Reyranella humidisoli: one gene and its partner. The protein of the gene in region 2 interacts with the protein of the main gene of each other region in a pairwise test. Links are inferred from orthologs where the notes say so. Each region holds a gene or a part of one and is shown on either strand. Other genes may lie near its edges.

Evidence for each region.
Region 1: the proteins of KQ910_RS25335 (region 2) and mobA interact in binary tests that used the Escherichia coli proteins (3 or more experiments, as listed by UniProt). The link is inferred for Reyranella humidisoli from one-to-one orthologs.

The regions. Positions count from the first base shown.
Region 1 is NZ_JAHOPB010000001.1:3,338,864-3,342,772, reverse strand. Bases 1-2,945 are described here. They hold mobA (molybdenum cofactor guanylyltransferase MobA), read right to left. Parts: upstream 1,849-2,945; coding sequence 1,153-1,848; downstream 1-1,152. Other genes in these bases: KQ910_RS16205 (DUF4424 family protein), read left to right, coding at 2,701-2,945; KQ910_RS16210 (2-keto-4-pentenoate hydratase), read left to right, coding at 1,896-2,696; KQ910_RS16220 (DUF3553 domain-containing protein), read left to right, coding at 1,011-1,205; KQ910_RS16225 (BufA1 family periplasmic bufferin-type metallophore), read right to left, coding at 661-909; bufB (MNIO family bufferin maturase), read right to left, coding at 1-658. In the rest of the region: more of KQ910_RS16205, read left to right, coding at 2,946-3,771; ligase-associated DNA damage response endonuclease PdeM, read right to left, coding at 3,781-3,909. UniProt on the Escherichia coli protein: Transfers a GMP moiety from GTP to Mo-molybdopterin (Mo-MPT) cofactor (Moco or molybdenum cofactor) to form Mo-molybdopterin guanine dinucleotide (Mo-MGD) cofactor.
Region 2 is NZ_JAHOPB010000003.1:386,034-390,886, forward strand. Bases 1,021-3,945 are described here. They hold KQ910_RS25335 (molybdopterin molybdotransferase MoeA), read left to right. Parts: upstream 1,021-1,838; coding sequence 1,839-3,053; downstream 3,054-3,945. Other genes in these bases: trpC (indole-3-glycerol phosphate synthase TrpC), read left to right, coding at 1,021-1,348; moaC (cyclic pyranopterin monophosphate synthase MoaC), read left to right, coding at 1,345-1,830; lexA (transcriptional repressor LexA), read left to right, coding at 3,162-3,911; KQ910_RS25345 (ComEC/Rec2 family competence protein), read right to left, coding at 3,926-3,945. In the rest of the region: trpD (anthranilate phosphoribosyltransferase), read left to right, coding at 1-551; more of trpC, read left to right, coding at 548-1,020; more of KQ910_RS25345, read right to left, coding at 3,946-4,853. UniProt on the Escherichia coli protein: Catalyzes the insertion of molybdate into adenylated molybdopterin with the concomitant release of AMP.

The sequences.
Region 1 (3,909 bases), on a different replicon or contig from region 2:
CGTGATCGTCGATCAGGATCGTCTCGCCGTCGGCCTCGTTCATCGCATGGCCGGCCAGATGGTATTCGCCGATCGCCGCGGCTGGAAGATCATTCAGCCACGACGTCGGATCGAGCCGCAGATTGTGCGCCGTGACCACGATGTTGTTGGCGTCCAGCAACAGCCCGCAGCCGGTGCGGCGCGCCAGTTCCGACAGGAACTCGGGTTCCGTTAGGGTCGAGTGATTGAAGGCGAGATAACAGGACGGATTCTCGACCAGCACCTGCCGCCCGATTTTCTCCTGCAGACGATCGACGTTGCGCGTGACGAGCTGGAGCGCTTCCTCCGTGTAGGGCAGCGGCAGCAGGTCGTTGAAGTAGCGCCCGTCCGAAACGCTCCAGGCGAGATGGTCGGAAACCAGCGCGGGCTGCAGTCGAGCGATCAGCGCGGAGACGCGATCGAGATGCACCTCGTCGAGACCGTCGGCGGAGCCCAGCGAAAGCCCCACGGCATGTATGGAAAGTTCATAGTCCTGCCGCAGCCTCTCGACGGCCTGCCTTGCCGGAGACGCCGCGAGATAGTTCTCGGCGTGGACCTCGAGGAAGCCGGTCGCCGGCCGGTCGCGCGCGATCTCCGCGAGGTGCGGCGAGCGCAGCCCGATGCCGGCGACCGGGAGCATCCTCAGCTCGGCGTGAGCTTGCCGCCGATGATCTTGTCGCAGGCGCCCTTCGGGACGGAAATCCAGGCGTCAGCCTGCGCGTCCTTCTTCGACGTGCCGGCGCAGGACGACTTGGCGGTCTGGCAGTCGTTCTTGCCGGCCTTGGCGATGCCGTAGCACTTCTCCATGTTGCCCTGCGCCTGGCTGGTGGCGGCCGGCAGCACGAGGGCGGCGGCGAGGGCCGAGGCGATGGCGATACGGGTATGGTTCATTGTGTCCTCCATGACATGACGACGCCCAGTCTATACTGCAGATTGAGGCCGGAAGGCGTCACACGCGCTTCATCGTACCCACAGGCGGGAATAACGGAAACTTGTTCGGAAAACCCGGTAACGGCCTCCTGAGCCCCGGCGACTTCGTGCGCCACCCCAGCCAGCCGGACTGGGGCCTGGGTCAGATCCAGTCGATGATCGGCCATCGCATCACCGTGAACTTCGAGAATGCCGGCAAGGTGGTCATCGACGGGAACGTGATCGAACTGGTTCCAGACGAGCCAGCGCCTCGCTGAGCTCGGCGGGCGTGTTGACGTTGAGGAAAGGCGCGGCGTTGCCCGGCCAGACCAGTTCCTCGAAGGCATAGCGCTGGGCGAAGGTCTCGACCCGGCGCATCCCTTCGTCGAGGATCGCCTTCCGGAGATCGGCCGCCAGTTTCACCGACCATATCGCCAGCGTATGCTCGCGCCGCTTGCCGTGGCGCACCATCAGGACGTCCGGCTCGGGCACGTGCATCAGACCGCACAGTCGAACAGTGAGGTCGAGCGGCAGGAACGGCACGTCGGCCGGCGCGGTCAGGATCCAGCCAGAATGAGGGTGATGCTTCAGCGCCCATTCCATCCCGGCCAGGATGCCGGCCAACGGCCCGAGGCGTCGTCCCTCCCGCCGCGCGGCGCGCTGGATGTCGGGCGCATCGGCGACGACGGGGACGTGGAGCGACTTGAAGGCCGGGTCGGGATCGTTGGCCACGATCACCAGATCCATCACCTGCGGTCGCAACCGCTCGACCACATGGGCGATCATCGGCTTGCCGGCCAGGGGCCGCAGCGGCTTCAGCGGGCCCGGCCCCATGCGCCGTCCCTCGCCGCCGGCCAGGATGACACCAACCACCGCGCCGCTGCGCACGGGCCCCAGATTTTGCAACGCTTTCGCCGCCATGGATGGCACTATGCGGGGACGAAGAGATCAAGCAAGGGGAAGAAACGATGACGTTCAGCGTCGCCAAGGTTGCCACGTGGCTGCATCAGGTCGACAAGTCGCGCGCCGTGGTCGGCTGGTGGCCCGAACAATTCGCGACCGACGACGAGCGGCTCGCCTACAAGGTACAGGACGCTTTCCTCAAGAAGCAGATGGTCAAGCAGGGCCCGCTCGTCGGCTACAAGATCGCGCTGACCTCGCCGCAGATCCTGGCGCAGACCGGCCTCAAGGGGCCCGCCTACGGACCGATCCGCAAGAAGCGTGTGTTCGAGCACAAGGCCACGGTGCGCGCCGATCGCTGGACGCGGCTGGGCGCCGAGTTGGAGATCATCCTGACGGTGAATGCCGACGTGCCGGCGCCGAAGGGCAAGCCCTACGACAAGGACTCGATCGCCCAATACGTCGGCAGCGCCCGCGCCGGCTTCGAGCTGATCGAGGATCGCGGCGCCGACTACAGCCGCCTCGCCGTCAATCCGCTGATCATGGACGCCGGCTGGAACGGCGGCTCGCTGCTGGCCAAGCCCAACAAGGACTGGGCCAAGCTCGACCTCGGCAACCTGAACGGCTCGGTCTCCTTCGACGGAAAGGTCGTACGCGAGGGGCATTCCGGCGACGTGCTGGGCCATTGCTACAACGCGCTCGCCTGGCTCGCCAACAAACTGGGCGACCACGGCAAGCGCTTGAAGAAGGGGATGATCGTCTCGACGGGCAGCATGGTCGCCTGCCAGTTCGTGCCGCCGGGCAGCACCGCCACCGGCAGGATCGAGGGCTTGGGCGAAGTGACGCTGAAGTACGAGCTGCCCAAGTAACAGCATGGGCGTCTCGGTTCCCGTACTGGCCGCGCGTGCGCTCGCGTTGGCGCTCGCCTTCGTCGGCTCAGCGATGGCCAACGATTCGTCGTCCGAACTCGCCGCCGGCGGGATCGTGCTGGTGAAGACCGACGCGATCACCATGCAGCGCGAGGATCTCACGCTGTCGCCGTCGGAGGTGAAGGTGCGCTACGAGATGCGCAACGACACCGGCCAGCCGGTGACGCTGCGCGTCGCCTTCCCGATGCCCGAGGTGCCGAGCGACACCCCGGCCGGGATGACGACGAAAAGCGGCGCCCACAACGTTGCGATGCGGCCACCGACCGATCCCGATTTCCTGCGCTTCCGCGTCTGGGCGGACGGCCGCGAGATCAAGCCGGAGATCGAGATCAAGGCGCAGCTGCCCGACGGGCGCGACATCGCCGAGGCTCTGCAGGCGATCGGCGGACCGACGCTGGTGCTGCAGCCGGGCATCTTTCCCTCGCCCGAGGACAAGCCGCTCGACGCCGCCGTACGCCAGAAGCTGCAGGCGCTCGGCGCCCTCGAACCGCTGGACGGCGGCGAGGGTTTCCGGCTGCCGTGGAGCGTCCGCATCACCTTCCACTGGATGCAGACCTTCGCGCCGGGAGTCACGGTGGTCGAACACAGCTACCGGCCGGTGATCGGCAGCCGCTTCATCGTGATCGAGGACGGCAAGATCGGCGGCTCAGGAGGCGAAGATCCGGTTCGTGCCTTCTGCATCGATGCCGCCACCGACCAGTCAATCCGCGCCGCCAACCGCCGGTTGAAGGAAGCCAGGCGGCCGGCCGGCGCCGATGCGCCGCTCCTGATGGGCTACACGCTGGGCTACATTCTCCAGACGGCGCGCAACTGGCGCGGCGGCGCCATCGGAACGTTCCATCTCACCCTCCAGGGCGGTCCGATCGCCGCCGAGGGCCGGACCGTGGGCGACGTGCGCGTGACGACACTCTGCACCGGCCTGCCGCTGCGCCGCACCGGCCCGCAGCGCTTCGAGGCCACGGTGCGCGACTATGTGCCGAAAGAGGATCTGCGGATTCTCTTCATCGCGGAGTGATCCGGCGCCTCAGCCGAACGCCCTGGCATCGGGCCTCAACTGCCGCCACGACAGGCGGCGCACGGCGTCCTTTCCGACGACCAGCGCGTCGTAGTCGTCGGGGAAGAGCTGGGCGATCGCCGGATCGAGCGCGTTGAG
Region 2 (4,853 bases):
GCCACCACAGCGCCATGCGCAACGTCGCCGGCCCGCGGGTCGAGCTGGCGCCCTCGCGCACCATCTTCAACCTGCTGGGCCCGATGTCGAACCCCGCCCTGGTGACGCGCCAGCTCGTGGGCGTGTTCGATCGCCGCTGGCTCAGGCCCGTCGCGGAGGCGCTGGGCCAGCTGGGACTCGAACGCGCGCTGGTCGTGAACGGCCAGGACGGCATGGACGAACTCACCACCACGACCGCGAGCTGGGCCGCCTCGCTGGAAAACGGCAAGGTGACCGAGATCGAGATCGCGCCGGAAGAGATCGGCGTGAAGCGCGCCACGCTCGACCAGCTGAAGGGCGGCGACGCGGCGCACAATGCCGAGGCGATCCACGCCCTGCTGGGCGGCGAGAAGAATGCCTTCCGCGACATCGTTCTGCTGAACAGCGCCGCCGCGATCATGGTCGCGGGCAAGGCGCGGGACCTGAAGGAGGGCGCCGCCATGGCCGCCCAGTCGATCGACAGCGGCAAGGCTCGCGAAGCGCTGGCGACATTGAAGAGGATTTGCGCATGAGCGACACGCTCGACCGGATCGTTGCCGACAAGAAGCGCCATGTGGCCGGGCGCATCTCGCAACGCTCGCTCAGGGTCATCGAGAACCTCGCCCGCGACACCGATTCGCCGCGCGGCTTCGCCAGGGCACTCAAGGCCACGATCGCCGAGGGCCGCTACGGCCTGATCGCCGAGATCAAGAAGGCCTCGCCCAGCAAGGGCCTGATCCGGCCGGACTTCGATCCGCCGTCCCTCGCCCGCTCCTACGAGCGCGGCGGCGCGACCTGCCTGTCGATCCTGACCGACGAGCCCTACTTCCAGGGCAAGGACGAGTTCCTGACGGAGGCGCGCGCCGCGGTGAAGCTGCCTGTCCTGCGCAAGGATTTCATGATCGATCCCTACCAGGTGCCGGAAGCCCGCGCGCTCGGCGCCGACTGCATCCTGCTGATCATGGCCTGCCTCGACGACGCGATGGCCGCGGAGCTGGCGAAGCTCGCGCACAAATGGGGCATGGACGTGCTGGTCGAGGTGCATGACGGCGAGGAACTGGAGCGTGCGCTCAAGGTCGACGCCGACCTGATCGGCGTGAACAACCGCAACCTCAAGACCCTCGCGGTCGATCTCGCCACGACCGAGAAACTGGCGCCGCTGGTGCCGAAGGACCGCGTGCTCGTGGCCGAAAGCGGCCTCGGCTCGCCTGCGGATCTCGCGCGCATGGCCCGCGTCGGCGCCTCGTCGTTCCTGATCGGCGAGAGCTTCATGCGCAAGCCCGACGTCGAGGCGGCAGTGCGCGAGATCCTGGTGCGCGAGGCGGCATGAAGCGCAAGGCGACGCTCACCCATTTCGACGAGGGCGGCAACGCCCGCATGGTCGATGTCGGGGACAAGGAGATCACCGAACGCGTCGCCGTCGCGTGCGCCAGCGTGACCATGCAGGCCGCGACGCTCAAGCTGATCCGCGACAAGAAGGCCAAGAAGGGCGATGTGCTGGCGGTGGCCCAGCTCGCCGGCATCATGGCGGCCAAGAAGACGCCCGACCTGATCCCGCTCTGCCATCCGCTCTCGCTGTCGTCGGTCGACGTGAAGCTGTCGCTCGACCCGAAGCGCAAGGCCGTCGACATCGAGGCGACCTGCAGGCTGAAGGGCCGCACCGGCGTCGAGATGGAGGCGCTTACGGCGGCGTCCGTCGCCGCCCTCACCGTCTACGACATGTGCAAGGCGGTCGACCGCGGCATGGTGATCTCCGAGGTGAAGCTCCTCCACAAGTCCGGCGGCAAGTCGGGGACATGGGAAGCTCGATGAAGCCGGGAATGCTCTCCGTTCGTGATGCCCATGCCCGCGTGATCGCGGCCTTCGAGGCGCTTCCCTCGGAAACCGTATCCGTCGCCGACGCCGCCGGCCGCGTGCTCGCCGTGCCGCCGCGGGCGCGGCTGACGCAGCCGCCGGCCGACCTCTCGGCGATGGACGGATATGCGGTGCGCGCCGCCGACGTGTCCGCCGTCCCGGCGGTGCTGACGCTCGTGGGCCAGGCACCAGCCGGTGGGTCCTACGACCACGCGCTGCAGCCCGGCGAGACCGTGCGCATCTTCACCGGCGGCCCCCTGCCGATGGGCGCCGATTCGATCGTTATTCAGGAAGACACGAAGGCGGATGGGCCGAGGATCACCATCCTCGAGGCGCCCAGCGTCGGGCGCCACATCCGCAAGGCCGGGCTCGACTTCAGTGCGGGCGATTCGCCGCTGGAGGCAGGCCGGACGCTCACGACGCGCGATGTGGCGCTGGCGGCCGCCATGAACCATCCATGGCTCTCGGTCCATCGCAAGCCGCGCGTCGCGATCCTCTCGACCGGCGACGAACTCGTGATGCCGGGCGAGCCGGTCGGCCGGAACCAGATCGTCTCCTCCTCGGGCATTGCCGTCGCGGCCCTCGTGCGTGGCTGGGGCGGCGAGCCCACCCTGTTCGACATCGCACGCGACGACGCGAAGCTGATCGAGCGCTGCATCGAAGCCGGCGCGCAGCATGACCTGCTGATCACCCTGGGCGGCGCCTCCGTCGGCGACCACGATCTCGTCCAGGACGCGCTGAAGGCGCAGGGCTTCGACATGGATTTCTGGAAGATCGCCATGCGCCCCGGCAAGCCGCTGATGTTCGCCGCGCGTGATCGCGCCCGCGTGCTCGGCCTGCCGGGCAATCCCGTCTCCACCATGGTCTGCGCGCTCCTGTTCCTGAAGCCGGCGCTCGAGCGCATGCTGGGCCAATCCGGCGATCTCGCGCGCACCGTGCCCGCCCGCCTCGCGGTCGACGTGAAGCAGAACGACCAGCGCGAGGACTATGTCCGCTCGCGTCTCGCTCGTTCCGGCGACGGATCGCTCACCGTCGACCCGCATCCCGTTCAGGACAGTTCGATGCTGTCGGTGCTGGCGGCATGTGATGGCCTGATGATTCGTCCGGCCCACGATCCCGCGCGCAAGGCGGGAGACACCGTGCAGGTTGTCGATCTCCAAAGCCTTTCCGGCGGCTACTGATCCCGGTTCTCCTTGGGATAAGTTGACGTTTATGCGGAACTAAACTAGAACATGTGCCGGGTTTCAGGATTTGTTCCTAAATCCGGTAGGCGTTCTGGGGAGAAGACGGTGCTAACCCGCAAGCAAAACGAACTGCTCCTGTTCATCAACAAGCGGCTCAACGACGATGGCGTGTCTCCTTCCTTCGACGAGATGAAGGAAGCGCTGCGGTTGAAGTCCAAGTCGGGCATCCATCGCCTGATCACCGGGCTCGAGGAGCGCGGCTTCCTGCGGCGGCTGCCCCATCGCGCGCGCGCGCTGCAGGTCGTGAAGCTGCCCGAGAGCGCGGCCCTCCCGGCACCGAACGTGACCCCCCTGCTGGCCGACGCACGCCGTGCCGGCTTCTCCGAAACCCGCGAAGGCTTCGTGCCCCAGATCGTGCGCGCCGACCGCGTGCCGCTGGCCGGCGCCATCCAGGCCGCCAATGAGGCCCAGGCTCTCAGCCTCCCGCTCTATGGCCGGATCGCCGCCGGCACACCGATCGAGGCGCTGCGCGATAATTCCACGACCGTCGACGTTCCCGTCTCACTGCTGGGCTCGGGTGCCCATTATTGCCTGGAGGTCCAGGGCGACTCGATGATCGACGCCGGCATCCAGAACGGCGACATCGCCATCATCAAGAGTTCCGACACCGCCGAGACTGGCGAGATCGTCGTGGCGCTGATCGACGACACCGAGGCGACGCTGAAGCGTCTGCGCAAGAAGGGCGCGTCGGTCGCGCTCGAGCCCGCCAACGCCGCCTACGAGACGCGGATTTTCGGACCCGACAGGGTCAAGATCCAGGGCCGCCTCGCCGGACTCTATCGCCGCTATCACTGACCGGAACGTCAGCGTCAGGCACCCGGTGCCTTGACCGCGCCCTGGCGCATCGAACTGTTGGGCACCCATGGACGGTCACCGCGGCGGCCGTTGGAGGTCTCGCGCCTCACCGTGAGATCGTCCAGCCACAGCGCATGCGCTCCTTCCTTCCAGGCGTCGCGCCGATCGATCACGAGGCGCGGTCCTCTGCAGCGCGCCTGAGCGTCGACAGTCGCGAGCACGATGTCAGCCGAGCCGCAGGCCTCGGCGAGCCGCCTCTCGTCGCTCACCATCGCGATGCGCCACGGTCCCTTGCGCCATCGACAGAGACCGGTATTGCAGCCGAGGCCGGACGCCTGCTCGTCGGCGCTGACGGTCCAGCGTTTGGCGCCCTCCTGCCCCTGCCGCCGTGCCCACGAATCGCTCACGAACCGGTCGGTTCGTGCCGAGGCCACGTGGACGACGCCTTTCTCGTCGCGCAGGCCAAGCACGCGACCGTCCTCACTCATCAGCAGGTCGGGCGCGGGCGGCGGACCGAGCATCAGGCCAATCACGACCACGGGCAGTCCGGCATAGCGCCAGCGTCTCTGCCACAGGCAGAGCCACAGACCGCCGGCCGTGAGCAGCCACAGGCTCGCACCGGGCAGCGACGGCACAAGAACCGCGGATTCGGGCCACGCCGCGACATGGAAGGCGATGGCGTTCAGCGCATCGACGCCCCAGCCCATCGGCACCAGCGCGAAGGCTTCCAGACCGAACGGCATCAGCAGCATCGCCAGCAGGCCCCACGGCATGATCCAGAAGCCGGTGAGCGGCACGCCCAGCAGGTTGGCGACGACGCCGAGCAATGACAGGCGGTTGAAGTGGTAGGCCGCGAAGGCGCCAGTGGCGACCGAGGCGATCAGGGTCGTGAGGAGGCTGGCAGCGATCGCCGCGCCGATGCGCCATGCCCAGCGATGATGC